DNA from 3 places in the Streptomyces sp. CRCS-T-1 genome. Region 3 is predicted to be linked to each of the others. Evidence: riboswitches for the same ligand, from Rfam matches in the RefSeq annotation. Region 3 holds a riboswitch; each other region holds the start of a gene.
The links. A riboswitch is a leader RNA that binds a small molecule or an ion and turns the genes downstream of it on or off. The one in region 3 is predicted to bind thiamine pyrophosphate.
Positions count from the first base shown of each region.

Region 1 (7,234 bases), 2.0 Mb from region 3:
CTGCTTCCGCGATCTGAGGATGCGCCGTGAAGCGGTCGAGCACGCACAGCGCGCTGTGGACAGCACTGACCCGCAGTACGCCCGCACCCTCGGTTTCTGTCGCATGGTGCTCGCACAGAGCCAGCTCCTGAACGGAGAGTTGGAAGCCGCCGTCACCACAGCCAGCCTTGCCGTGGACGGCGGCGACTCCCTCCAGTCCTCCCGCTTCCAGCGCTACGTATCCGACTTTCGGGCGGAGGTCAGTGCGTACGCGGCCAACCCCGCCGTCGTGGCCTTCAATGAGCAGGTGAACGAAGCGCTCGCCCGTCTGGACGAGGACGAGTAACAGCTAACAGGGACGCCAGTCGCGCGGCGCATCATCGTTCCGCAAGGCTGCGATGCGCCGGCGGTACTCGGCCGCCGTCCCCTCGTTCTCCTGCACGTTCTGCATCAGCCACGTGGTCATGCCGAACTCTTGGAGCCGCCGGAGCGTGTCGTAGCCGTGCCAGTCGTGCAGGTCGCGCCCGTACGCCCTCACGAAGTCGGCGTACTGCTCGTCGGTCTGCCACCCCAGACTGTGGTGCTCCGTGGCCGTAACCATTAGGTCCCACTCAGGGCGATCGAAGCAGAATGCCTCGAAGTCGATCAGGATGACTTCCCCCCGGTCGTTCACCATGAGGTTCTGCACGTGAGCATCACCGTGGACCGGCCCCTTGGGCGTCTCGAACCGCAAGCCCTCGAACTGGTCACGCAGCTCACTCCACCGCTTGCGGAGGAAAACCCTGTCATCTTCCGGGATCGCTGCCTGGCTGATCCGCAGTTCCTGCTTGTCGAAGGGGTTGAACGAGGGCAGCTCCAGGCCAACGGGCAACGTCATGGAGTGCAGGTCCCGCAAGATGCCGCCGAGTTCCCCATACGTGGCCTTACGGCTGTCCTCGACGATGAGCCGCCAGAAGGTCACCGGGTGGCCATCGATCAGAAACGGCTGCTCCAGCCCGTCGACCAGGCGCGCGGCAGGAAACCCTTCCTCGGCCAACCACTGTGACACCGCAACCTCAACGCGTGCCTTGGGCAGCCACGGTTCTCCCCGCGCCACTCGCACGATCACTGGCTCTGCGTCCAGGCGGAAGAGCGCGTTCTCTCCCAGCCGGATCAGCTCTGCCCCTCTGTCGTCCAACCCGGCCGCCAGGCAGGCCGCGCTCATCACCTGCGCGGCCCTCGTCGAAGTGAACCCCTCTTGCGATCGAGCAGCGTCAAGCGCCATGCCCGTACCAGCTCCCCTAGTCGCGCGCGATCAACTGGCGCATGCCTACGGGTGACCAACCCGACGTGCGCCAGACACGACCACGACCGTACCGAAGGCGCAGAGGCTCATGCGATAGGCGATGGCAGGTACAACATCCCCGACCACGCCTACTACTCACCAGCATCTTCAATGGGATGAGTTGATATGCCACAGCGCGGTGGCTGATGGGGGCGCCGGCTCGTACGCGCACATGTACACCTCGATCAGGTAGCCGACTGGAGGAGGCGCTTGAGGCGTTCCCTGACGTAGCCGGCATAGATCGTCCTGCCCGGGATGGCGAATCGGCCTACGGTACGCCTCCGACCTCACTGCCCGCCCTGCTCACGGATGGAGCGGGGCGGCACCAGTCCAGCATGCCGGACATTACACACTCAAACGACCATTACGAGGAAGCGGAACTAACCATCGAGTGGGTATGCAAATCTCACACATCCATCGTCGGCGCTTTTTGGCCAAGTGTTTTAGCGTCTCTTTACCAGGATGTGCGGGTTGGGGGAAGATCCATCCGCAGCCCCCGCGACGGGGGCATCACGGGAGGGGAATCACATGAAGGCATCCGGTAGGTCCATAGCTTTTGCTATTGCGGGTGGGTTCCTGGCTGCGGGCACCCTTGCCGGCCCGGCCACTGCGGACAGCGTCCAGGCGCCGACCGCTGGCGCGGTCACCGTCACTGCCCACACCAGGGGTGACGGCACCCAGCCGCCTGCCGCGCTGGGAGACCCCAAGGAATGGGGCGTAGTGGAGTTCACGGCTGGCTCCACGGGAGGCATCCGGCCGAAGACCGTCCTCGAAATTGGTGGCGGAACTTGGAGCTACGGGAAGAACCTCACCGGCGATGGCCAGTACTGCTACTCGAATTACTACCACTCCAAGGTGATGCATGGGTCGACCGTGGAGCTGGCTGGGGGGTCGAACAAGGCTGTGGAGGCCAAGGGCAAGTGGTCTTACGCCAATATGACCGCGGGCGCAGCGTACACGTGCAAGACCTACTACGCTAAGTACTAATTCCGTCCGCTCCCGGCGGCCACCGCCGGGGGCGGATTTTCTCAGCGTGAGAAATTGCCACAGAGTAGGGTCATGAAAATCCCACAATTTACGCCTTGTCGCATCGCTCGTATTGCGACAGTTCTCGTGGCAGGTGCGCTCCTCGGCGCTGTCGGCCCATTCGCGAGCAAATTCGACAACCCGGTCTGCCAGGCCGTAGGCGTCGTATTTTCTGTGGGATGGTCGTGGGCATGCTTCGCCTTCCTGATCGGTTACTCCCGGCGGTCAAGAGTCGAGGCATCATTGCTGGCGTCCTCGGCATTGGCAGTAGGCGTAGCCGTATATTATCTTTTCAAGTTTCTGATCCCCGCGGTTCCGGCCGGGGGACACGTCATCTCTGGTGCGGGCGATGGCCTCCCCTCCAGGGCCGTGTTCTGGGGGGTAGCGGCTTTCGCCTTCGGTGCGCCCGTTGGGCTCCTGGGGAGTATGGCCAGAATGCCCGGCATCGGCGGTCTAGGGTTCCGCCTGCTTGTCCCGTTGATCGCCTTCTTTGAGGCCTCCCAGCGGCTGGCAGCAGAGGTGGGCGACTCGCAGGGCCGAGTCGCCGAAATAGTGTGGGCTTCGGTTCGCGTGCTCTCGGCCGTGGCCGTCGTGCTTCTCGTGGGTCATACAGTGTGGAGCTGGTGGCATGGCCGGGGTGCGCGGCAGCCTGCCCCAGCGAAGCGCCTCTGAGGCCTCACCGGTACACCGGCCGGGCAGCCGGTCAACGGCGACGCCCGTCAGACCTCCGCCCACGCCAAACCAGTCAGGGCAGCGCTGCACATGCGGCCAGTGGTACATGGTGTCAGCGCGGGCCGGACCCAAGCTGCGGTTCCGGCCCGTCGCTTCGCAGTAGTCGCACTTCCCGCGAGCCGTTGACTCCAGCGCTTCAGGCTCAGTCGGCGATCGGCAGGTACACCCGATTGCCTGCCTCGGCGAACTCCTTCGACTTCTGGAGCATCCCCTCAGCGATCTCCTCGGACGAGGCTCCCTCAGCCGCCGCGCCACCGAACCGCTCTGTGATGCTTTGGCTAATCTTCATGCTGCAGAACTTGGGACCGCACATCGAGCAGAAGTGAGCCGTCTTGGCGGGCTCGGCCGGCAGGGTCTCGTCGTGGAACTCCCGTGCCGTGTCCGGGTCGAGGGCCAGGTTGAACTGGTCCTCCCAGCGGAACTCGAAGCGGGCGTCGGACAGCGCGTCGTCCCACTCCTGGGCGCCCGGGTGCCCCTTGGCGACATCGGCCGCGTGGGCGGCGATCTTGTAGGTGATGACACCGGTCTTGACGTCGTCACGGTTCGGCAGGCCCAAGTGCTCCTTGGGGGTGACGTAGCACAGCATGGCCGTGCCCCACCAGGCGATCATCGCAGCACCGATGCCGGAGGTGATGTGGTCGTACGCCGGCGCGACGTCCGTGGTCAGCGGGCCGAGCGTATAGAACGGAGCTTCATCGCAGATCTCCTGCTGAAGGTCGATGTTCTCCTTGATCTTGTGCATCGGGACATGGCCCGGGCCTTCGATCATGGTCTGTACGTTGAAACGCTTGGCGATCCGGTTGAGTTCCCCGAGAGTGCGCAACTCCGCGAACTGCGCCTCGTCGTTGGCGTCCGCGATCGAGCCGGGCCGCAGGCCGTCGCCGAGCGAGTACGTGACGTCGTAGGCGGCGAGGATCTCGCAGAGCTCCTCGAAGTGCTCGTACAGGAACGACTCCCGGTGGTGCGCGAGGCACCAGGCGGCCATGATCGAGCCGCCGCGGGAGACGATGCCCGTCTTGCGGTTGGCCGTCAGCGGCACATAGGCCAGGCGCACGCCCGCGTGGACCGTCATGTAGTCCACGCCCTGCTCGGCCTGTTCGATGACCGTGTCCTTGTAGACCTCCCAGGTCAGGTCCTCGGCGCGGCCGTCGACCTTCTCCAGGGCCTGGTAGAGCGGCACGGTGCCGATGGGGACGGGGGAGTTGCGCAGCACCCACTCACGCGTGGTGTGGATGTTGCGGCCGGTGGAGAGGTCCATGACCGTGTCGGCGCCCCAGCGGGTCGCCCAGGTCATCTTCTCGACCTCCTCCTCGATGGAGGAGGTCACCGCGGAGTTGCCGATGTTGGCGTTGACCTTCACCAGGAACCTCTTGCCGATGATCATCGGCTCGATCTCCGGGTGGTTGACGTTGGCCGGCAACACGGCCCGGCCCGCGGCGATCTCGTCGCGGACCACCTCGGGCGAGACGTTCTCCCGGATGGCCACGTACTCCATCTCGGGTGTGATCTCGCCGCGTCGGGCGTACGCGAGCTGCGTGACCGCCTGGCCGTCCCTGCTGCGACGCGGCTGGCGCGGGCGGCCGGGGAAGACGGCGTCGAGGTTGCGGAGGCCGCCGCGGGGCGAGGTGTGCTTGATGCCGTCGTCCTCGGGGCGGACGGGGCGGCCCGCGTACTCCTCGGTGTCGCCGCGGGAGATGATCCAGTTCTCGCGCAGCGGCGGCAGGCCCCTGCGGACGTCGGTGTCGACGAGTGGATCGGTGTACGGGCCGGAGGTGTCGTACAGCGTGACGGCCTGGCCGTTGGTGAGATGCACCTGACGAACCGGCACGCGCAGGTCGGGGCGGGTGCCCTCGACATACGCCTTGTGCCAGCCGATGGACTTCCCGGCCTCCTCGGACTGTGCGTCCTGAACGGAGGCAGGCGTGCGTGCGTCCTTGTCGGTCATGAGACCTACTCCCTACGCCGGCATTACCCGGTAACAGGTTCGGCGGTCGACGCAGCGGCTTCCGTCTGCCGACGTTCCGTGTGAAACATCACTCGACTTCGGTGATGTTTCATGTGAAACATCGCTGGGACGGAGGTCAGCGCCCTCTCAGCCCGGTGCTCCGAGCTCCCGCGTGTACAAAAGGTGCCTCCACGCTAGCGGCAATTCTGGCGCGGTGAACAGAGGGCCCCCCTCGTTCTTGCGATGATCGGTCGGTGACCACGACGCAGCGTCCCCCTTACCCACCGCCCGAGCCGCCTCGCGGATCCGGTGCCGGAAGCGGCAACGGCCGGGGAGACGGCCACGATTTCGCCTCCGGGGCCGGGTATGGGCCTGGGACGGGATTCGGGCCCGGTGCTCGTGCAGGTGCCGGTGGTGAGCGTGGTTCCGGCTCGGCCGGGGGATACGGACCCGGCAACGGCCAGGGTGGCGGCTCAGCCGGTGGGCATGGAGTCGGCCCCGGCGACGGGCGGGGCCCGGGCTCCGGAAGCGGGCACGGACACGGTTCCGGAACCGGCGGAGGAGACGGCCACGGACACGGACACGGCTCCGGGACCGGTGGCGGCGGCGATGGTCACGGGCACGGCTCCGGGACCGGCGGTGGCGACGGCCACGGGCACGGCCCCGGTTCCGCGCCAGGGGGCGGGCACGGGCACTCACACAGTCACAGCCACGGTCCGGCCACGCCCGTCTCCATGCATCTGCGCAAGATCATCGCGGCGATCCTGATCCCGTTCGGCGCGGCCGTGCTGGTCGGTCTCGTCGTGCTGTGGCCGGGCGGCGCCCCGGGGCACGAGCGCACCGGCGTCGGCTTCGACCGGCAGACCGAACAAGCCTCGGTCACCAAGGTCGTGGAGATCAGCTGCAAGGAGGCCGGCGCCTCGGGGGTCCCGCCGACCGGCGACACCTCCACCGCCGAGGGCTCCTCCGCCGTGCAGCAGGAGAAGGGCACCTGCAAGCGGGCGACGGTCCGGGTCGACAGCGGCAAGGACAAGGGCCGCACCTTCACCGAGATCATCCAGCCGGACCAGTCCCGCCAGCTGCACGAGGGCCAGAAGGTCGTGGTCGCCTACGAGCCCTCCGCGCCGAAGGATCTGCAGTACTCGGTCACCGACGTCAACCGCCGTCTGCCCCTGGCCCTGCTGGCCGGCATCTTCGCACTCGCCGTCGTGGTCGTCGGGCGGCTGCGCGGGGTCATGGCCCTCGTCGCACTGACCATCAGCTTCCTGGTGCTGACCTTCTTCATCCTGCCCGCGATCCTGCAGGGCTCGAACCCGCTGGTCGTGGCGGTGGTGGGCGCGAGTGCCATCATGCTCATCGCCCTGTACATGTGTCATGGACTGTCCGCACGGACCTCGGTGGCGGTGCTCGGCACCCTCATCTCCCTGCTGCTGATCGGCCTTCTCGGCTCGCTGTTCAACAGCTGGGCCGCGCTCACCGGCAACACCGACGACAACACCGGCCTGATCCACGGTCTCTATCCGACGATCGACATGAGCGGTCTGCTGCTCGCCGGCATCATCATCGGTTCGCTCGGTGTGCTCGACGATGTGACGGTCACGCAGACCTCGGCGGTCTGGGAGCTGCACGAGGCCAATCCGTCGATGGGCTGGCGCGGGCTCTACCGCGCGGGCATCCGGATCGGCCGCGACCACATCGCCTCGGTCGTCAACACGCTCGTCCTCGCCTACGCCGGTGCCGCCCTGCCGTTGCTTCTGTTGTTCTCCATCGCGCAGAGCGGCGTGGGGACGGTCGCCAACAGCGAGCTGGTCGCGGAGGAGATCGTGCGCACGCTGGTCGGTTCGATCGGCCTGGTGGCCTCGGTGCCGGTCACCACCGCTCTGGCCGCGCTCGTGGTCTCGGCCGACCGCCCCGGGGAGGAGCGCGCCGTGGAGACCGCCGCGGTACCGGCACGCGGGGGGCGGGGCCGGCGCCGTAAGCGCTGACGTCTCTGAGCCAGACGTCCCAGCGCCACGACGACGAAGCGTTCCCGCAGGGTCGGCGGCATCCGGTGAAGCGTTACTCCACGACGCCGACCGACGGGTGGCTCACCCGGCGCCCTGTTCCGCCAGGATGCGGTCCAGCGCCTCGTCGAGGTGGGCGTCGAAGTCGGCGAGCGAGCCTTCCTGGCCGAGCGGCACCAGCTTGTCGGTGCGGTCGAGGAAGGCGACGAGCGGTGCCGTGGAGGA
Region 1 covers NZ_CP101651.1:4,220,857-4,228,090, reverse strand. The annotation lists gene NNW99_RS19075 (sporulation protein) at 1-325, shown strand, start outside; gene NNW99_RS19070 (phosphotransferase enzyme family protein) at 329-1,243, opposite strand; gene NNW99_RS19065 (lactococcin 972 family bacteriocin) at 1,832-2,290, shown strand; gene thiC (phosphomethylpyrimidine synthase ThiC) at 3,204-5,006, opposite strand; TPP riboswitch at 4,999-5,188, opposite strand; gene NNW99_RS19055 (YibE/F family protein) at 5,261-6,991, shown strand; gene NNW99_RS19050 (SsgA family sporulation/cell division regulator) at 7,094-7,234, opposite strand, start outside.
Region 1: another riboswitch for thiamine pyrophosphate. It lies ahead of thiC (phosphomethylpyrimidine synthase ThiC); the one in region 3 lies ahead of NNW99_RS09520 (thiamine ABC transporter substrate binding subunit).

Region 2 (7,234 bases), 4.1 Mb from region 3:
GCGCACCCCGGCCGACATCGCCGGGGCGACCGGCGCGGAGGGCGGGGCGGTGCCGGTGCAGGCACTGGCGGCGGCCGACGGGCGGCTGCTGCATCCGTCCAACGGCACGCGCGTGCCCGGACTGTTCACCGTCGGCGGCTGGGCGCACCCCGGCGGCGGACTGCCGCACGCGGGCATGTCGGGCGCGCTGGTCGCGGGACTGATCGTGGAGGGGCCGGGGTTCCGGGGCTCCCAGTGAGCCCGCCGCCCCCGGCGGGGTTCAGCCTTCAGAAACGGTACTGCTCGTCGAAGCCGTTGCCCTGCGGCTGCTGCTGCCCGTTGTCCTGGTACGGGTACGGCTGCTCCGGCGGCAGCTCCTGCCCGTACTCGTCGGTGCGCTGCTGCGGGACCCACACACCGCCGGGCGGGGACTCGCCGCCGTAGGTGCCGGCGTACTGGTCCTGGCCGTAGCCCTGCTGCTGGCCGTAGTACTGCTGGTCGCCGTAGCCGGTGTCGTACGAGGTTCCGCCGCCGTAGGTCCCGTTGCCGACGTACGGGTCGGAGTAGGCCGCGTACTGCTGCTGGCCGGTGGTGTCGTAGCCCTGCTGCTGGCCGTAGCCCGAGTAGTCGTAGGCGTAGGACTGGTCGGTGCCCTGGGCCGTGGCGGCGTACTGGTCGTGGGTCGAGCCCTGCTGCGGGTAGCCGGTGTCGCCGTAGACGCCGTAGGAGCCGGTGTCGTCCGGGATGGGCTGCGGCTCGTAGACGGCGGCACCGTCGGCGGCCGTCGACTGGAGGGGACGCGCGGGGGTGAAGACGTCGTCGCGGTCGTAGTCGTCGCCCTGCGCGTAGGAGGCCGCGTCACGGCGGTAGTCGCCGCGCTCGCCGCCCTCGTCGCCCTCCGCCGACTCCAGGCCGGAGACCTCGAGGGTCGGCTCCTGGCGGCCCCGCTCACCGCGGCCGCGCTTGCCGCCGCCCAGGATCGGGGCGTTCATCGCCCAGCCGGCCGCGAAGCCGCTGCGGAACGACAGGGTGACGTAGGTCTGCCCGACCGCGAAGGCGGCCGCGCCCAGTCCGATCACGACGACCGACGGGATCAGGACACCGACGACGACGCCGAGGAAGCCGCCGAAGGCCAGCAGTCGCCAGCGCAGCCGCGCCTTGTACTGCAACAGCACCTCGCCCAGCAGCCACAGCGCGACGACGCCGAACGCGATGTAGAGGACCGCCCAGCCCATGTACGCCCCTCTCCCAGTGGCCGCTACGCAGTGTGTCGTATACCGGTGCGAACGGTCTAGGCCTGCGATGGGTGGTGCAGGCCCAGGTTCTCGTAGATTTCCAGAGTCGCCGTGGAGTTGTTGAGCGTGATGAAGTGCAAGCCGGGCACTCCCTCGGCGAGCAGCCGCGCGCAGAACTCCGTGGCGAATTCGATCCCAATGGAGCGTACAGCGGCCGGATCGTCTTTTGCTGTGAGGATCCGCTCTTTCAGGGCGTCCGGGAAGACGGCGTTGGTGAGGGACGGGATCCGCGCCAGCGACTTCACGCTGGTGATCGGCATGATCTCGGGGATGACCGGGGTGTCGCAGCCGGCGGCCGCGACCCGGTCACGCAGCCGCAGATAGTCCTCCGGCTGGAAGAACATCTGCGTGATCGCGTAGTCCGCGCCCGCGCGGCACTTGTCGACGAAGTGGCGGACGTCGGTGTCCCAGTCGCTGGAGCGGGGGTGCATCGCGGGGAAGGCGGCGACTCCCACGCAGAAGTCACCGGAGGCCTTGATCAGCTCGACGAGCTCGGCGGCGTAGGCGAGGCCGCGGGGGTGCGGCACCCAGTCGCCCATCGGGTCGCCGGGCGGGTCGCCGCGCAGGGCGAGCATGTTGCGGATCCCGGCGTCGGCGTACTGGCCGATGATGTTGCGCAGGTCGGCGACGGAGTGGTCGACGGCGGTGAGGTGCGCGATCGGGGTGAGGGTGGTGTCGGAGGCGATCGCCTCGGTCGCCTTGACCGTGCCCGCGCGGGTGGAACCGCCCGCGCCGTAGGTCACGGAGACGAAGTCGGGCGCCACCGCCTCGACCCGGCGGAGCGCGTTCCACAGGTTCCGCTCGCCCTTCGGGGTCTTGGGCGCGTAGAACTCGAACGAGTACGTCGTCTTTCCTGTCGCGAGCATGTCGCGGACGGTGCGGGCGTGGTCCGACCTGATGGATGCGGTGCCGAGGGCCATACCGGCAGGTTAGCCAGGGGCGGTCGGTCCCCCAACCGGGCATCGATATTTGACCGATTTGTGTACTTGTTGTCCACCCCTTGGACAACCGGCCCACCGGCGTACTACTTCTCCCGCAGCCGCTTGGCGAACTCGGCCGCCGCCGCGCCGGGGTCGTCGGCCTCGGTGATCGCCCGTACGACGACGACCCGCCGGGCGCCCGCTTCCAGGATCTGGTCGAGGTTGCCGAGGTCGATGCCGCCAATGGCGAACCAGGGGCGGTCGGTGCCGAGGGCGGCGGTGTACCGGACGAGGTCCAGGCCGGGGGCGTGGCGGCCGGGCTTGGTGGGGGTGGGCCAGCACGGGCCGGTGCAGAAGTAGTCCACGCCGTCCTGTGCGGCGGCAGCGGCGGCCTCGGACTCGGCGTGCGTGGAGCGGCCGATCAGGACGTCCTCGCCGAGGATCGCGCGGGCAGCGGGGACCGGGAGGTCGCCCTGGCCGAGGTGCAGCACGTCGGAGGCGGCGGCGTGGGCGATGTCGGCGCGGTCGTTCACCGCGAGGAGCTTGCCGTGCCGGGCGCAGGCGTCGGCGAAGACGGCCAGATGCTCCAGCTCCTCGCCCGCCTCCATGCCCTTGTCCCGCAACTGCACGATGTCGACCCCGCCGGCCAGCGCGGCGTCGAGGAACTCGACGAGATCGCCCTGCCGCTTACGGGCGTCGGTGCAGAGGTAGACCCGGGCGTCGGCGAGCCGAGCCCGTGCGGTGGTGGCGGTGTCGGGCATGCGTGTCCCCCTGGGTGTCGGTGTCGGTGGCGTTCGGGGCGCGACCGGGGCGCCGGAGCGCCCCGTGCCGGTGCCGGCAGGGCGGCGAGGCCACGCCGCCGATGGCAGGCGGGCGGCGGCCCACGCCCCGAACGGGCGCGAGCCGCCCCGGGGCCGTGGCCCCGGGGGCCGCGGCCCGCGCTCCGGGCAGTGGTTCAGGTCCGGCCCCGCTCGCACGGCACCGGACGGCGTTTCGGTCCAGGCCGGGTCAGACCGCCAGCGCCTGGGCGCGGCGCTTCACCTCCGTGCCGCGATTCTCACTCAGGGCCTGCGCCGGGGTGCCGGGCAGGCTCGGGTCGGGGGTGAAGAGCCACTCCAGCATCTCCTCGTCCGTGAAGCCGTCGTCCCGCAGGAGCGTCAAGGTCCCGGACAGGCCCTTGACGACCTTGTCCCCGTCGATGAAGGCGGCGGGGACGTGCAGCGCGCGGTTCTCACCTCGGCGTACGGCGATGAGCTGGCCGTCCTTGACCAGCTGCCGCACACGCGTCACCTCGACATCGAACTGTTCGGCGATGTCGGGGAGGGTGAGCCAGGCGGGGACGAGAGCATCGATCTTTGCGTCAATCTCGGTCACGGAAACCAGCCTGCCATCCCCCACTGACAGTCGGAAGTCAGCCCGGCCCGCCCGGACCGGCCACGGGCTCCCCGAAAGCTACGCCGTCGCCGCCTTCAGTGGCCTGGCCGGGTCCTCCAGCAGCACCGGATTCATGGCGGCGCCGGACTCGATCAGGCGCCGCCCCTGCGCCAGGTCCCGGGGACGGCCCACCGCCAGCAGCGCCACCAGCCGGTCACCGCGGAGCCAGCACACCGTCCAGGCCGGCCCGGTCGGGTCGCCCCGCCACAGGGTCGTGTCGGCGCCCGCGTGATGCCCGGCGTACTGCACGAAACGCCCGAACTGCTCGGACCAGAAGTACGGCACCGGGTCGTACACCGCCGGTGCCTCCCCCGAGGCCAGGCCGACGATGTTCAGGGCCACCGTGCGCGGCCCCTGGAGGGCGTTGTCCCAGTGGTGCACCAGCAGGCGCTCGCCGTACCGGCCCGAGGGGAAGGAGGCGCAGTCGCCGACGGCGTACACGTCCGGCGCCGAGGTCCGCAGGTGCTGGTCGGAGATGATCTCGCCCTGGGGACCGAGCTCCACTCCGGAACCGGCCAGCCACGCCGTCGCGGGGCGGGCGCCGATGCCGACCACGACCGCGCCCGCGGGCAGCCGTGTGCCGTCGTCGAGGAGCACCGTCCCGGGCTCGACGCGCTCCACGCGCGCGTGGGTGCGCAGGACCGCACCCGCGTCGGCGTACCAGCCGGCCATCGGGGCGGCGACCTCGGCGGGCAGTGCCCCGGCGAGCGGCCGCTCGGCGGCCTCCACGACGGTCACCGCGCAACCGGCCTCGCGCGCGGCCGTGGCGAACTCGGCGCCGATCCAGCCGGCGCCGACGACCACGATGTCGTGCTTGCGGGCCAGCACGGGCCGCAGCCGCTCGGCGTCGTCGAGGGTGCGCAGCAGATGCACGCCCGGCACGCCCTCCGCGCCGGGCAGCCGGACCGGTTCGGCGCCGGTCGCGACGACGAGGGCGTCGTAGGGCACGGGCCCGTCCTCGGTGTCCAGCTCATGGTCGCCGGGGCGCAGGCCCAGCACCTCGCAGCCGAGTCGCAGTTCGATGCCGAGGGCCTCGAAGTCGAGGTCGAAGGCGGAGCCCTCGGCCTTGCCGAGCAGGACGGCCTTGGACAACGGGGGCCGGTCGTAGGGCTGATGGGGCTCGGCGCCGATGAGGGTCACGGTGCCGGTGAAGCCCTGCTCCCGCAAGGCGACCGCGGTCTGCACACCGGCCATGCCCGCACCCGCCACGACCACGCGCCGCGGCGCGGACGGACCTGGTTCCTGCGTCTGCTCGCTCACCTGATCACCATAGACACCTGACGTTTTGTCAGTCAGTGCTCATGCGCAGTGACCTGCTCCACAACGCTCGTCCCGCTGCCCTGCTGGGACTCCCACTCCCACGTCTCCTCCAGCCGCACCCGCCCGTCGGGCAGTTCCACGACCGTCGACACACAGTGCCCCGAGGACGTGGTTCCGTCCTGCTTGAGTTGTACGTAGCGGAAGTCCAGCCGGTCATCTTCCCGGGTACCCACGAGATGGCCGCGTACGACGTCGCCGCCCGTGTACTCGGCCCAGATCTCGCCGTCCTTCTCGTGGTACGTGAACCGGGTGCGGGTCCCCACCTGGCCCGGCGCCTGGTCGGCGACCGGGGCGAGGAGAAGACCGTCGAGGGATCGGGCCATGGACGGAGGCTCCCTTACTGCGACATACGGCATCGGGCTAGGGTGGCCAACGTAGAGCACTCGCGGGAGCCCGGACGCACCGGGCTGAGAGGGAGGCTGGCGGCCTCCGACCGTACGAACCTGATCCGGGTCATGCCGGCGAAGGGAGGGGCTGGACGCCCATGTCGCGTACGCGAACCTCAGACGTCCTCGTCATCGGGGGCGGCATCATCGGCCTGGTCACCGCGTGGCGGGCCGCACAACGCGGGCTCGCCACGGCCGTGGTGGACCCCGAGCCGGGCGGCGGGGCCGCGCAGGTGGCGGCCGGCATGCTGGCCGCCGTCACGGAGCTGCACTACGGCGAGCAGACCCTGCTCGGTCTGAACCTCGCCTCCGCCCGGCGCTACCCGGACTTCGCGGCGGAGCTCACCGACCTCACGGGCCACGACCTCGGCTACCGCCGCTGCGGCACCCTCGCCGTGGCCCTGGACGCCGACGACCGGGCCCATCTGCGTGAACTGCACGCCCTGCAGCAGCAGTCCGGCCTGGACTCGCAGTGGCTGTCGGGGCGCGAGTGCCGTCGCCTGGAGCCGATGCTCGCGCCCGGCGTGCGCGGCGGGCTGCGGGTCGACGGCGACCACCAGATCGACCCGCGGCGGCTGTCCGCGGCGCTGGTGACGGCGTGCGAGCGGGCGGGTGTGGTCTTCCACCGGGCATGGGCGGAGCGGCTCACCGTCGTACGGGAGCGGGCCGCGGGCGTCGTCACGGCCGACGGGACCGCGCTGGACGCCGGGCAGGTGGTGCTGGCCGGGGGCAGCCTCAGCGGACGGCTCGCGGGCGTCCTCGAGGACGTGCTGCCTCCCGTGCGGCCGGTGAAGGGGCAGGTCGTACGGCTGACCATGCCGGGGCGGCACGGGCCGTTCCTCAGCCGGACCGTGCGCGCGGTGGTGCGCGGCAGCCATGTCTACCTGGTGCCGCGCGAGAGCGGCGAGCTGGTCATCGGGGCGACCAGCGAGGAGACGGGCTGGGACACCACCGTGACCGCGGGCGGCGTGTACGAGCTGCTGCGCGACGCGCACGAGCTGGTCCCCGGCATCACCGAGCTGCCGTTCACCGAGACCCGGGCCGGACTGCGGCCCGGCTCCCCCGACAACGCGCCGCTGCTCGGCCCGACCGGCCTGGAGGGACTGCTGCTGGCCACGGGGCACTATCGCAACGGTGTCCTGCTCACCCCGGTGACCGGCGACGCCATGGCGCACGCCCTGACGACGGGCGAACTGCCCGAAGAAGCACGCCCCTTCACCCCGAAGCGCTTCAGTACCGCCACCGCACTCACGGAGCAGCCCGTATGAACATCTCCGTCAACGGGGAGCCCCGGGACGTCCGGCCCGGCACGGCTCTCGACACCGTCGTGAGGTCGCTCACCACCTCGCCCTCCGGAGTGGCAGCCGCCCTCAACGAAACCGTCGTCCCGCGCACCCGGTGGCCCTCCACGGCCCTCGCCGAGGGTGACCGCGTGGAAGTCCTCACCGCCGTCCAAGGAGGCTGACCATGGCCGACGATCCGTTTGTCCTCGGTGGTACGTCCTTCACGTCCCGCCTGATCATGGGTACGGGCGGGGCGCCCAGCCTCGATGTGCTGGAGCGTTCGCTGGTGGCGTCCGGGACGGAGCTGACGACGGTCGCGATGCGCCGGGTGAACCCCTCGGTGCACGGTTCCGTGCTGTCCGTCCTGGACCGGCTCGGCATCCGGGTGCTGCCCAACACGGCGGGCTGTTTCACCGCCGGAGAGGCCGTCCTCACGGCCCGTCTCGCGCGCGAGGCCCTCGGCACCGACCTGGTCAAGCTGGAGGTCATCGCCGACGAGCGGACGCTGCTGCCGGACCCGATCGAGACGCTGGAGGCGGCCGAGACGCTGGTCGACGACGGGTTCACGGTGCTGCCGTACACCAATGACGACCCCGTGCTGGCGCGGAAGCTGGAGG
Region 2 covers NZ_CP101651.1:6,275,853-6,283,086, reverse strand. The annotation lists gene NNW99_RS28455 (NAD(P)/FAD-dependent oxidoreductase) at 1-238, shown strand, start outside; gene NNW99_RS28450 (hypothetical protein) at 267-1,214, opposite strand; gene metF (methylenetetrahydrofolate reductase [NAD(P)H]) at 1,271-2,194, opposite strand; gene thiE (thiamine phosphate synthase) at 2,299-2,955, opposite strand; gene NNW99_RS28435 (Rv2175c family DNA-binding protein) at 3,203-3,568, opposite strand; gene NNW99_RS28430 (NAD(P)/FAD-dependent oxidoreductase) at 3,647-4,888, opposite strand; gene NNW99_RS28425 (hypothetical protein) at 4,921-5,271, opposite strand; TPP riboswitch at 5,324-5,435, shown strand; gene thiO (glycine oxidase ThiO) at 5,433-6,602, shown strand; gene thiS (sulfur carrier protein ThiS) at 6,599-6,799, shown strand; gene NNW99_RS28410 (thiazole synthase) at 6,802-7,234, shown strand, end outside.
Region 2: another riboswitch for thiamine pyrophosphate. It lies ahead of thiO (glycine oxidase ThiO); the one in region 3 lies ahead of NNW99_RS09520 (thiamine ABC transporter substrate binding subunit).

Region 3 (7,234 bases):
TCACCGGCGGGCACCAGACGTACACCGGCGGGCCGCACCAGAAGGGTCCGCGTGCCCTGCGGCGCGCCCTCCGGCACCGGCACCTTGCCCCAGGGCGTGTCCGCGGCCTCCGCACCCACGGTCGCCTCGACGACGTTCTCGAAGCCGAGGAAGCGCGCCACGAACGCGTCGGCCGGCCGCTGCCACACCTCAAGCGGCGTACCGGACTGGGCGATCCGCCCGTCCCGCATCACCACGACCCGGTCGGCCAGCGCGAAGGCCTCCCCCTGGTCGTGCGTCACGGCGAGCACGGTGGTGCCCAACCGGCCGAACAGCTCGCGCAGTTCCACGACCAGCCGCTCCCTCAGCGACCGGTCGAGCTGCCCCAGCGGCTCGTCCAGCATCAGCAGTGTGGGGCTCGGCGCCAGGGCCCGGGCCAGCGCCACCCGCTGCTGCTCCCCGCCGGACAGCGCGGCGACGGCCCGACGGTCCGCGCCGGGCAGCCCCACCAGGTCCAGCAACTCCCTTACCCGCTCGGCCTGCTGCCGCTTGGACGCCCCGTGCATCCGCAGCCCGAAGGCGACATTGCCGCCCACGTCCCGCTGCGGGAACAGCTGGTGGTCCTGGAACATCAGCCCGACCCCGCGCCGGTGCGCGGGCACGCCGGCCTGGTCGCGCCCGTCGAGCGACACCCGCCCGGAGTCCAGCGGCTGCAGCCCGGCCACGGCCCGCAGCAGGGTCGACTTGCCGCTGCCGCTGGGCCCGAGCACGCACACGATCTCGTGCTCGGCGACCTCCAGATCGACGGCGTCCAGTACGGCCCGCCCGCCGAAACGGACCGTCGCGCCCTCCAGTGCCAGCAGCATCAGAACTCCCCTGTCCGGTCGGCGATCCTGAGCCTCTCCAGCACCAGCAGGGCCACGGCGCACACCACCATCAGAATCGTCGAAAGGGCCATCGCCTGGCCGTAGTTCAGCTCCCCGGGCCGCCCCAGCAGCCGCGCCACGGCCACCGGCAGCGTCGGGTTGTCGGGCCGCGCGATGAACACCGTCGCGCCGAACTCCCCGAGCGACACCGCGAAGGCGAACCCGGCGGCGATCAGCAGCGCCCGCCGCACCATCGGCAGGTCCACCTCCCGCCACACCCGCCAGGGCGAGGCCCCCAGCACCGAGGCCGCCTCCCGCAACCGCACGTCCACCGCCCGCAGCACTGGCAGCATGGTCCGCACGACGAACGGCACCCCGACCAGCGCCTGCGCGAGCGGCACCAGGATCCACGAGGCCCTCAGGTCCAGCGGCGGCTCGTCGAGGGTGATCAGGAACCCGAAGCCGACGGTCACCGCGGACACCCCGAGCGGCAGCATCAGCAGCGCGTCAAACCCGCGCACGAACCGCCCGGCGTCCCGGCGGGTGAGCGCGACGGCGGCGAGGCCGCCGATCACCACCGCGATGACCGTGGCGGCCAGGGCGTACTCCAGCGAGTTGCGGATCGCCTCGATCGGCGCCACCAGGAAGATCCCGCCGTCCTCCCTGGTCAGCGCGCGGTAGTAGCCGAAGCCCGGCGCGTCCAGGGACCGCTGGACCAGTACGGCGAGCGGCAGCAGAAGCAGCACGACGACCGTGAGCAGCACCCCGCCCAGCAGCGCCCACTGCCCGGCGCCGCGTGGCCGGCGCGCGGTCACCGACGCGTCCACCAGCCGCAGCGCCGTCTCCCGCCGCCGTACGGTCCAGGCGTGCAGGACGAGGATCGCGCCCACGGCGACGAACTGGATCAGTGTCAGCACGGCCGCCGTGGACAGGTCGAAGATCTCCGACGTCTGCCGGTAGATCTCCACCTCCAGGGTCGAGAAGGTGGGCCCGCCGAGGATCTGGACGACACCGAAGGAGGTGAAGGTGAACAGGAAGACCATGAGCGCGGCGGCGGCCACGGCCGGGGCGAGGGCCGGGAGGGTCACCTGCCGCCATGCCTTCAGCGGGGACGCCCCGAGCATCCGCGCTGCCTCCTCCTGCCGCGGGTCCAGCTGCGCCCAGAGCCCGCCGACGGTCCGAACGACGACCGCGTAGTTGAAGAAGACGTGCGCAAGCAGGATCGCCCACACGGTGGTGTCCAGGCGTACGCCCCACAGCTCGTCGAGCAGCCCGCCCCGCCCGACCAGCGCCAGGAACGCCGTACCGACGACGACCGTGGGCAGCACGAACGGGACGGTCACGGCCGCCCGCAGCACCTGCTTGCCCCGGAAGTCGAAGCGCGCGAAGACATACGCGCCCGGGAGCGCGATCAGCAGCGTGAGCGCGGTGGAGACGAGCGCCTGCCAGGTGGTGAACCACAGGACGTGCCGGACGTCGGACTGCGCCAGCACCTCCCCGATCCGCCCGAACTGCCAGGCGCCGTCGATCTTCAGCCCGCGCGCGACGATCGCGGCGACGGGGTAGGCGAAGAACGCCGCGAAGAACGCGACGGGCAGGGCGATGAGCCCGAACCGCGCCGCCGCGCCCCTCGTCCGGCCGGTCACTTCAGTACGAGTGAGGTCCACGACTTGACCCACTGGTCACGGTGGTCGGCGATCTTCGCCGGGTCCAGGGTCTCGGGGTCCTTGGCCTGCGGCCCGAACTTCACGAACTCCGGCGGCACCTGGGCGCCCTCGCGCACCGGGTACACGAACATGTTGAGCGGCATGTCCTCCTGGAACTTCTTGCTGAGCAGGAAGTCGAGGAACGCCTTGCCGCCCTTGGTGTTCTTGGCGTTGCTCAGCAGCCCGGCGTACTCGACCTGCCGGAAGCAGGTGCCCTCGGCGACCCCGGTCGGTGCCGCATCCGGCTTGGGGTCGGCGAAGATGACCTCGGCGGGCGGCGAGGAGGCGTACGACACGACGAGCGGCCTCTCGCCCTTGGCCTTCTTGCCGCCGGCCGAGCCGGAGAACTCCTCGTTGTAGGCCTGCTCCCAGCCGTCGACGACCTTCACGCCATTGGCCTTGAGCTTCTTCCAGTAGCTCTCCCACCCGTCGTCGCCGTACTTCGCGGCGGTGCCGAGCAGGAACCCGAGGCCGGGCGAGGAGGCGGAGGCGTTCTCGGTGACGAGCAGGTTCTTGTACTGCGGCTCGACCAGGTCGTCGAAGCTCTTCGGCGGCTCCAGCTTGTGGTCGGCGAAGTACTTCTTGTCGTAGTTGACGCAGATGTCGCCGGTGTCGACGGGCGTGACCCGGTGCTGGTCCCGGTCGGCCCGGTACTCGGCCTTGATCTGCTCGGAGCCCTTCGCCTCGTACGGCTGGAACAGGCCGTTGTCGAGGGCGCGGGACAGCAGGGTGTTGTCGACGCCGAAGAAGACGTCGCCCTGCGGGTTGTCCTTGGTGAGGATCGCCTTGTTCACGGCCTGCCCGGCGTCGCCGTCCTTCAGGACATTCACCTTGTAGCCGGACTGCTTCTCGAAGGCGGCGATGACGCCCTTGGACGCGGCCCACGAGTCATGGCTGACGAGGGTCACGGTCTTGGAGTCGCCGGACCCCTGGCCGCCATCGGACGACCCGCAGGCGGCGAGCGTGCCGACCATGCCGAGCCCGACGACCACAGCCGTCAGCCGCTTGCTCTTGTTGCTCACTGGATTCCTCCTGGATGACCAGGAGAAGACGCGGCCCCGCCCGGGAACTCAGGGGATCCCGGGCAGGGCGCAACAGCTCGAGTGATGACCGATCTCCCTACCCAGAATGACCTGGGCCAGGTTCGGAGGGTCTGCGGCCGTGTGCCGCACTCTCAGCGCTGTGGCGCTCCCCTGTCGGAATATGCAGGTGTCGGATATGCAGATGTTCTTACGCCGGTCAGACTACCGTTCGGTGGCCGCGAGCTGACCACACGCCCCGTCGATCTCCTGTCCACGGGTGTCCCGGATCGTCACCGGCACACCATGGGCGGCGATGGCCTCCACGAACGCCTTCTCGTCCTCGGGCCGCGAGGCCGTCCACTTCGACCCGGGCGTCGGGTTCAGCGGGATGAGATTGACGTGCACGGGCTTGCCCTTGAGCAGCCGCCCGAGCCGGTCACCGCGCCAGGCCTGGTCGTTGATGTCCCGGATCAGCGCGTACTCGATGGACAGCCGCCGCCCGGACTTGGCGCTGTACTCGAATCCGGCGTCCAGCACCTCCCGGACCTTCCACCGCGTGTTCACGGGGACGAGGGTGTCGCGCAGCTCGTCGTCGGGCGCGTGCAGCGAGATGGCCAGCCGGCACTTGAAGCCCTCGTCGGCGAACCGGTGAATCGCCGGGACGAGACCGACCGTCGAGACGGTGATCCCGCGCTGCGAGAGCCCCAGCCCGTCGGGCTCGGGGTCGGTGAGCCGGCGGATGGACCCGATGACCCGGTTGTAGTTGGCGAGCGGCTCGCCCATGCCCATGAACACGATGTTGCTGAGCCGCGCCGGACCGCCGGGGACCTCCCCGTCCCGCAGCGCCCGCATGCCGTCGACGATCTGGTGCACGATCTCGGCGGTGGACAGATTCCGGTCCAGACCCGCCTGCCCGGTCGCACAGAACGGGCAGTTCATCCCGCACCCCGCCTGCGAGCTGATGCACATGGTCACCCGGTCCGGGTACCGCATCAGCACGGACTCGACGAGCGTCCCGTCGAACAGCCGCCACAGCGTCTTGCGCGTGGTGCCCTGGTCGGTCGACAGATGCCGCACGACGCTCATCAGCTCGGGCAGCAGCGCCTCCTGCAGCTTCCCCCGGGCACCGGCCGGAATATCGGTCCACTGCTCCGGATCGTGCGCGTACCGCGCGAAGTAGTGCTGCGAGAGCTGCTTGGCACGAAACGGCTTCTCCCCGACAGCCGCAACGGCCTCCTTGCGCTCGGCAGGAGTGAGATCAGCGAGATGCCGCGGCGGCTTCTTGGCTCCGCGGGGGGCGACGAATGTGAGTTCTCCGGGCTTAGGCATGGCTCAACCAGTGTCGCAGATCGCCGACGGTGGCCCGTGCCCCGCCCGCTCCACCCGCGACACCGGTGGGAATACGCCCTACGCGCCCGCGTGCTCCAGCCGGTCCTTGAGGAGTTGCTCGTTGCGTGGGAGTTCCTTGCGGACCTGGGGGCGCATGACGAGCGGGACCAGGACCTTGCCGACGCCGTGACTCTCGAAGTCGATCTCGATCGTCACATGGGAGCGCTGTCCCTCGTCGAACGGCTCGACCTCGCCGTGCACCCGGGCCCGGACGGGGCCGTCGACACCGCGCATGCCCCAGGTGTGGGGCGGGTCGTACTCGACGACCTCCATGGTCATCGGCATCACGCGGCGGCCGACGTGCCGGGTGACCCGGAACCGGGAGCCGATGCCGAAGGGCCCCTCGTCGAGGCGTTCCGCGGACACGGCGCTCAGCTGCCACTCCGGGATCCGCGGGGTGTCCATGACGTAGTCGTAGACGTCCTCCGGACGCCGGTCGACATCGATGCTCTGTCGAATGATGGCCATGATGACCCCCTTTGCGACGTACACCTGAATCGTCCCACTCGGCGACCACCCGTGCCTCCCCGGAACGGCCCCCGAACGGCCCCGGAAACGACAGTGAGCTCCCGCCCACAAGGACGGGAGCTCACCGGACGAGGTCCGTTCAGCCGGACCCCACGAAGAGCACGAGCAGCAGCCACACCACCGGAGCCGTGGGCAGCAGAGAGTCCAGCCGGTCCATGATGCCACCGTGACCGGGCAGCAGCGTGCCCATGTCCTTGATGCCGAGGTCCCGCTTGATCATGGACTCGCCGAGGTCGCCGAGCGTGGCGCTGACCGCGACCGCCAGGCCGAGCACCAGGCCCTGCCACCAGGCGCCGTCGTCGATGAGGAACTCCATGCACAGCGCGCCCACGACCATGGCGAAGGCGACCGCGCCGAGCAAGCCCTCGCGGGTCTTGCCGGGGCTGATGCGCGGGGCGAGCTTGGTCCGGCCGAAGCGCCAGCCGACGGCGTAGGCACCGGTGTCGCTGACGACCGTGAGCAGCAGGAAGGTGAGCACCCGCTGCGGCCCGTCGTCGGCGGTCAGCATCATCGCGACGAAGGTCGCCAGGAACGGCACGTAGAACGCCGCGAAGACGCCCGCGGTGACATCCCTGAGGTAGCCCTCGGGCGGTTCCGTCATACGCCAGACGAGCACGGCCAGCGCGGTGAGCGCCATGGCGACCCAGGCGCCCTCGGCGCCCCGGACGTACCCGGAGACGACCATCGCGGCACCGCCGAGCGCGAGCGGAACGAGCGGCGCCCGGATGCCCTTGCGCTCGTCCAGCCGCTTCGTCAGCTCCCACAGACCGACCACGACGGCGACCGCGACGACGCCGACGAACACGGCCTTGACGACGAACAGCGAGGCGACGATCACCGCGCCGAGCCCGACCCCGACTCCTATCGCGGCACTCAGGTCGCGGCCCGCGCTCTTCTTCTGCGGCTTGGGTGCCGGCTGCGAGGCGTCGGGCATGGGTTCCGGATTCGTCTCGTTTCGGACCGGGGGGCCGCTCGGCCGAGCAGCCCTCCGGTCGTCATCCTGGTTTTCACCGTGGTCGGCTACGTCGGGCACGATGGGCATGGGGCGAGTCTGAGGCGCTTCATACGCATCGTATGCGGGGCCCGCCGGAGCGGCCCCTTGGACGTGCCCATGGCCAGGACTCTGGACGTGGCCCGGGCTCTGGACGTGCCCGTGGCCATGCCCTTGGTCGGTGGGCCCCCAGTACCCGGCCTGTGGCGGCGCCCCCCAGGAAGAGTCGTTCATCAGACCTCGAGCAGCTCCGCTTCCTTGTGCTTCAGGAGCTCGTCCACCTGCGCGACGTACTTCGCGGTGGTGTCGTCGAGCTCCTTCTCCGCACGGCGGCCCTCGTCCTCGCCGACCTCGCCGTCCTTGATCAGCTTGTCGATGGCCTCCTTGGCCTTGCGGCGCACGGAGCGAATCGAGATCTTCGCGTCCTCGCCCTTGCCCTTGGCGACCTTGATGTACTCGCGGCGGCGCTCCTCGGTCAGCTCGGGGAACACCACTCGGATGATGTTGCCGTCGTTGCTCGGGTTGACGCCCAGGTCGGAGTCACGGATCGCCTGCTCGATGTTGCGCAGGGCCGTCTTGTCGAACGGGGTCACTACCGCCATGCGCGGCTCCGGCACGGAGAACGAAGCCAGCTGGTTGATCGGCGTCGGCGCGCCGTAGTAGTCGGCCACGATCTTGTTGAACATCGCCGGGTGCGCACGGCCGGTGCGGATCGCGGCGAAGTCCTCCTTGGCGACCACGACGGCCTTCTCC
Region 3 covers NZ_CP101651.1:2,185,198-2,192,431, forward strand. The annotation lists gene NNW99_RS09510 (ABC transporter ATP-binding protein) at 1-845, opposite strand, end outside; gene NNW99_RS09515 (iron ABC transporter permease) at 845-2,512, opposite strand; gene NNW99_RS09520 (thiamine ABC transporter substrate binding subunit) at 2,488-3,525, opposite strand; TPP riboswitch at 3,650-3,756, opposite strand; gene rlmN (23S rRNA (adenine(2503)-C(2))-methyltransferase RlmN) at 3,796-4,902, opposite strand; gene NNW99_RS09530 (SRPBCC family protein) at 4,981-5,430, opposite strand; gene NNW99_RS09535 (phosphatidate cytidylyltransferase) at 5,570-6,715, opposite strand; gene frr (ribosome recycling factor) at 6,715-7,234, opposite strand, start outside.